Linked DNA regions of Enteractinococcus fodinae. The protein of the gene in region 1 interacts with the protein of each later gene in a pairwise test. Links are inferred from orthologs where the notes say so. Each region holds a gene or a part of one and is shown on either strand. Other genes may lie near its edges.

Evidence for each region. Proteins that work in one complex are often made in the same cells at the same time.
Region 2: the proteins of eno (region 1) and rpe interact in binary tests that used the Escherichia coli proteins (3 or more experiments, as listed by UniProt). The link is inferred for Enteractinococcus fodinae from one-to-one orthologs.

Annotation. Positions count from the first base shown.
Region 1 is NZ_JAVDYJ010000001.1:2,012,594-2,015,617, reverse strand. The notes cover bases 38-2,987. They hold eno (phosphopyruvate hydratase), read left to right. Parts: upstream 38-847; coding sequence 848-2,128; downstream 2,129-2,987. Other genes in these bases: J2S62_RS09340 (septum formation initiator family protein), read left to right, coding at 2,329-2,987; J2S62_RS09350 (citrate:proton symporter), read left to right, coding at 38-708. In the rest of the region: more of J2S62_RS09350, read left to right, coding at 1-37; more of J2S62_RS09340, read left to right, coding at 2,988-3,024. UniProt on the Escherichia coli protein: Catalyzes the reversible conversion of 2-phosphoglycerate (2-PG) into phosphoenolpyruvate (PEP). It is essential for the degradation of carbohydrates via glycolysis.
Region 2 is NZ_JAVDYJ010000001.1:1,404,127-1,406,956, reverse strand. What follows is about bases 27-2,782. They hold rpe (ribulose-phosphate 3-epimerase), read right to left. Parts: upstream 1,855-2,782; coding sequence 1,198-1,854; downstream 27-1,197. Other genes in these bases: J2S62_RS06615 (RsmB/NOP family class I SAM-dependent RNA methyltransferase), read right to left, coding at 1,899-2,782; pnuC (nicotinamide riboside transporter PnuC), read right to left, coding at 454-1,182; J2S62_RS06630 (phosphoribosyl-ATP diphosphatase), read right to left, coding at 129-392; hisG (ATP phosphoribosyltransferase), read right to left, coding at 27-108. Also shown: more of hisG, read right to left, coding at 1-26; more of J2S62_RS06615, read right to left, coding at 2,783-2,830. UniProt on the Escherichia coli protein: Catalyzes the reversible epimerization of D-ribulose 5-phosphate to D-xylulose 5-phosphate.

The DNA.
Region 1 (3,024 bases):
GGTGGCAACGTCGATGTGCGAAAGATCGCCGATGACTTCACCGCACGCCAGGCCGAAGAACGCAAAGACCTCGAAGGTAAAATTAATTCCCACCGCATTATTTACTGGCTCACCGTCGTGGTCGTGATCGCCGTGCTGGCCACCATGCTCGCCGGTTGGCTGAACCCAGCGCTGAGCTTCGTCTTAGGCGTGGCCGTCCTGCTGCCACTGAACTTTAACTCTGCCAAGCTACAAATTGACCGCATGAAAGCCCACGCTCCCAACGCCTTGATGATGGCCGCCGTCATTATCGCTGCTGCGGTGTTCTTGGGTGTGCTCAACCAGTCGGGCATGCTCGAAAGTATTGCGTTGTCTCTGCTGCAAGTCATCCCGGAAGGCGTGGGCCAGTACTTGCACGTGATCGTCGGCGTGCTCGGTGTTCCGTTGGACATGCTCACCTCCACCGACGCCTACTACTTCTCCGTGCTGCCACTGGTTGAAGCAACCGCGAGCCAGTTCGGAGTGGCGGCCACTTCCACGGCCTACGCACTGGTGATCGGAAACGTCATCGGTACCTTCGTCAGCCCATTTGCACCCGCCCTCTGGTTGGCCCTGGGGCTGGCAGAAGCCGACATTGGTAAACACATCCGGTATTCGTTCCTCATTATGTGGGGCTTTAGTATCGCGCTGTTGTTGGTCGCGATCCTGTTCGGCATCGTGGAAGTGTAACCCAACCCCACCTTGAAGCGTGGGTGCCATCATAGAAGGATTTGTCTCGATGGCACCCGCTGGTCGTTAGACTAGGGCGTGACTGTTTGTCACAGTCACCTCACCGGTGACCATACATTCTTCCAAGGAGATTGCACTCATGGCATTTATCGACGCCATTCATGCTCGTGAAATTTTGGACTCTCGCGGCAACCCAACCGTTGAAGTTGAAGTGCTGCTAACTGATGGCTCACTGGGACGCGCAGCCGTCCCATCGGGTGCCTCAACCGGAGAATTCGAAGCAGTCGAACGCCGCGATGGCGACAAAGACCGCTACCTGGGCAAAGGCGTGACCGGCGCGATCGATGCCGTCAACGAGGAAATCGCGGATGTACTTTACGGCGTCGATGCAACCTCCCAGCGTGATGTTGATCAGATGCTGCTGGACCTCGACGGCACCGAGAACAAATCCAAACTCGGCGCCAACGCCATTTTGGGTGTCTCCATGGCCGTGGCCAACGCCGGGGCAGCCTCCTCGGATCAGCCCCTGTTCAAGTACCTAGGCGGGTCCAACGCGCACATCCTGCCGGTTCCAATGATGAATATTCTCAACGGTGGCGCTCACGCCGACACCAACGTCGACATTCAAGAATTCATGGTCTTGCCAATTGGTGCCTCGACGTTCGCCGAAGCGCTGCGCTGGGGGACCGAGGTTTACCACAACCTTAAAGCCGTCCTGCAAGAAAAAGGCCTGGGCACCGGACTGGGCGACGAAGGCGGTTTCGCGCCGGATCTAGAATCCAACCGCCAGGCGCTGGAAGTCATCGTGGAAGCCATCGAAAAAGCCGGCTACACCGTAGGCGACCAAATCGCACTGGGTCTGGATGTTGCGTCTTCCGAATTCTACAACGACGGCTCCTACACGTTTGAAGGCGAACAGCGCGACGCTGCCGCCATGATTGACTACTACGCTCAACTGGTGGCAGATTTCCCAATCATCTCGATCGAAGATCCCCTGGATGAACAGGACTGGGCCGGCTGGACCGACCTAACCGCTCGTCTTGGTGATACCGTCCAGCTGGTCGGCGATGACCTGTACGTGACCAACGTTGAGCGTCTGCAGCGCGGTATCGAAGAACAAGCCGGCAACTCGGTACTGGTTAAGGTCAACCAGATCGGTACCATCACCGAAACCTTCGAAACCATTCGCCTGGCACAGACCAACACCTTTGCGTGTGTCATCTCGCACCGCTCGGGTGAAACCGAAGACACCTTCATCGCCGACCTGGCGGTGGCCACCAACGCCGGTCAGATCAAGACGGGTGCACCAGCACGATCCGACCGGGTTGCTAAGTACAACCAGTTGCTGCGCATTGAAGAAGAACTGCACGACAGCGCCCGCTACGCTGGCGCGGCAGCCTTCCCACGCCTGGCACGCTAAGGCCACGCGAACTAACACCGCGGCCGAGTTCGGCCGCGGTGTTTACGTGTCAAGAGAAAACGTGTAAACCTGGGGATTATCTGACAATTCGCAGCTCTACCGTGTTGGCGATGGCCCATGACAGCTGTCCGGCCAGTACACTAGACAGACCAAGAGCTAGCCACCCGGGAGGTGACACCACGGTGCCGAAGAAACCCCGTATGCCCAAAAGCGTTCAGCCCGATACTGCCCCCGTTGAAGCGGAACACGAGGACGACGACGCGATCATCCTCGATGACCCGGCACCCGTCACCAAAATCTCGCGTCAAAGCACCCGAAAATCCCAAGCTGCCAAGCATCAGGCCGAAGAGCCCGACCCGGCAGAAGAAGACGTTGCACCAGCGCCGCGCTCAAAAATGCGAGAGCGACTCCTCGAGACCGCGAAGAAAGCACAAAAGAACCCAAAAGAGCCGAAATCTAAGCGGATCGATCGGGATATCTGGGAGCGCGCCGAACGCGCCACCAGCTTTGAAAACGACCCGCAACCGGCCCGCCAATTTTCTGGTCGCACCGTCGCGCTGCTAGCGGTGTTATTTATCGCAGCGCTGATCATGGCACAACCACTGCAGTTACTACTTGAGCAACAAGCCGATATCACCCAGGCCCGCCAGCAGCTAGCGCAAGAACAACAGCGCGAACAAGAACTGCAAACGCAGTTGGAACGCTGGGAAGATCCGGCCTTTGTGCAGCAGCAGGCTCGGGAACGGTTTAACATGGTGATGCCCGGTGAACGAAAATACCTGGTGATCGGCGACGAAGAAGCACCCACCGAACCAGAACCTAACGTCGCCACCGTCGATGAAGACATCGAAATGGGCTGGGCAGATCGCCTGTGGGGCTCAGTACTACACTCCGGT
Region 2 (2,830 bases), 610 kb from region 1 along the record:
GAGCACCAGTTCTTTGGAATCTCGACGTTGCCGGTAGCCAGCTTCGATGAGTGTCTCACGAGCCGCATCAGACAACGAGCCCTTGTTGGGCACAGCAATGCGCAACATTATGCCTTCGATTCTCCTCGTTAAAGGTGTTTGTAGACGTCGTCCAAGGAGATACCTTTTGCCAGCATCATGACTTGGAGGTGGTAGAGCAGTTGGGAAATTTCCTCTGCTGTTTCGTCATTGGTTTCATAACGTGCCGCCATCCAGACTTCGGCAGCTTCTTCGACGACTTTCTTGCCGATCGCATGCACCCCTGCGTCGAGTTGGTGGACCGTCCCGGAGCCTTCCGGGCGCGTGCGCGCTTTTTCAGTCAGTTCGGCAAAGAGTTCTTCGAAGGTTTTCACAGTACTAGCGTAGTGGTTTCTGTGTGCTTGCGTTGACAAGGGCGCACTAAATGACGAATTTTTATGTCGCTTTCTGTCCGGTCTCAGATACTTCTTGGATTGTCGGATCCGGCATCAGGGTTTCCACGGCTGGTTTTTCGCGGTTACGGGCCCGTGCCCAGACGAAAAAGCCGACCAGCGTAAAGACCCCGTAAAACAAATACATAAACGCTGAGGCATAGTAGCCGGCAGAAAAGAGCAGTGGCACGCCGACGATATCCACGGCCACCCAGATAAGCCAGAATTCGACCCAGCCTTTGGCCATGCCGTAGGTTGCCAACAATGACCCGACGAAAGTCCAGGCATCTGCCCAGACCGGTTCAAAGGAACCCAAGACACGGAACAGCGGGGTGAGCAGGATGGTCCCGCCGATGAGGATCACGACTAACCGGATCCGGACCGTCCAGGAGGCCCACTGAGGCACAATGGCTGTTTCCTGACCGGAGGTTGATCGTTGGGTTTTGGCCTGTCTCCATTGGCGCCAGCCATAGATCGACACGGCGATAAACATGATCTGGCGACCGGCCTGGCCTAGGAGGTTTGCGGTATCGGCTCCGCCAAACAGACTGCCAAGAAAGACGGTCAGCAGTGTGACGTTGCCAATGATGCCAACCGGCCACGCCCAGACTTTGCGGCGCATCCCACCCAGCGCAGATGCCAGACCGAAGACATTGCCGAAGACTTCTCGCATGAGTAGCCCACCGCCAGCAACCGGGATGGTCCAATTGAACAGGTCAAGAAGCCACTGCATGGTGTTCTCCCTCGGTTAGCTTTGCGCGTCACGTGCCAGAGCACGCAAATCGTCAATGGCTTGAGCTGGATCGTCTGCGGAATAGACGGCTGAGCCAGCGACGAAGACGTTCGCGCCGGCTTCGGCGGCGCGTTCGATCGTATCGGGGGCCACTCCCCCGTCGACCTGTAACGCGATGGGCACTCCAGCATCTTCGATAGCTTGACGTGCCCGGCGTATTTTCGGCAGGACGACGTCGAGGAAGGATTGGCCGCCAAATCCTGGTTCCACGGTCATCAACAACACCATGTCCAGTTCGGTGAGCATATCCATGTATGGCTCAATCGGGGTAGCTGGTTTCAGCGCCATGGCCGCTTTGGAGCCTCGGGCTCGTAGCTCACGTGCCAGCCGAATTGGGGCCCCTGACGCTTCGACGTGGAAGGTCACCGATTCGGCACCCAGATCTGCGTAGTCGGGTGCCCACCGGTCGGCGTCTTCGATCATCAGGTGAATATCCAGTGGCTTTTCGGTGGCGGCGCGGATGGCTTTGACAACGGGAACACCCATGGTCAGGTTGGGAACGAAATGGTTATCCATGACATCGACATGGATCGCATCAGAGTTGTCGACGCGGGCGATCTCTTCGGCTAGGCGGGCGAAATCTGCAGAAAGGATTGACGGGTGGATGTGCATGCCGGTCACAGGCGAGCTCCTCGGGGGTGTCTCAAGGTGGTGGTTTAGCGGGTTAGAAGCGCGAAGAACATGGCATCGGTGCGATGCAGATCAGGCCACAGTTGGGCGGTATTGGCATCGGTGTCGCCAGCGGTAATGGACTCGCGAGCTAATACCGAACCATCGTCATCCTGGTGAGCGACCTGTTGTAGCGCCGAGGCAGAGTCCAACAGCGTGACGTCAGGCTGGCGTTTGAGTAAATCATTGACCTGCAGGGTGGTCTCGGCGATATGTGGCGAACAGGTCACATAAGCCAACAAGCCGCCAGGCTTGAGCATGGCAAGTGCCGCGTCGAGCAATTGAGATTGCAGCTGGGTCAGGGTGGCCAGGTCCTGGGGAGTTCGCCGCCACCGCGATTCGGGACGACGACGCAGCGCTCCCAGACCCGTACATGGTGCGTCCAATAAGATGCGGTCGAATCGTTGCGCGTTGGCCGGATCCGCAGCCAAGGCGGTACCGTCTGCCACACTCGTGGTCCAAACATCCTCGTTGACAACGCGTAACGCTTGTGTCACGAGTTTAGTGCGGTGCTCGGAGACATCATTGGCTTGTAACGTGGCGCCGTGGGCTTGGGCTAGAGCGGCTAGTACCGCAGCCTTGCCACCGGGTCCGGCGGCCATGTCTAACCAGGCTTCACCTGCGGTAACGTCCCGGGCGCCAACCAGCGCCCTGGCTGTGAGTTGCGAGCCGATATCTTGCACGCGCACCGTGCCGTCTGCGACCCCGGGGATCCGGCCGGCATCTCCGCCGGAATAGACCGCGGCATCTGGAGCTAGCGGGGACGCTTCGGCGCCGTATTCTAGGACGGGCTCAAGGTCACCGATGCCAGGCAGGGCGATGAGGTTGAGTTCTGGCGCACTGTTATTGGCTTCCAACACCGAGCGGAAATCCTCTACGTTGCGGCCGTTGGTCACCAGGGATTGTTTGACCGCCCGCA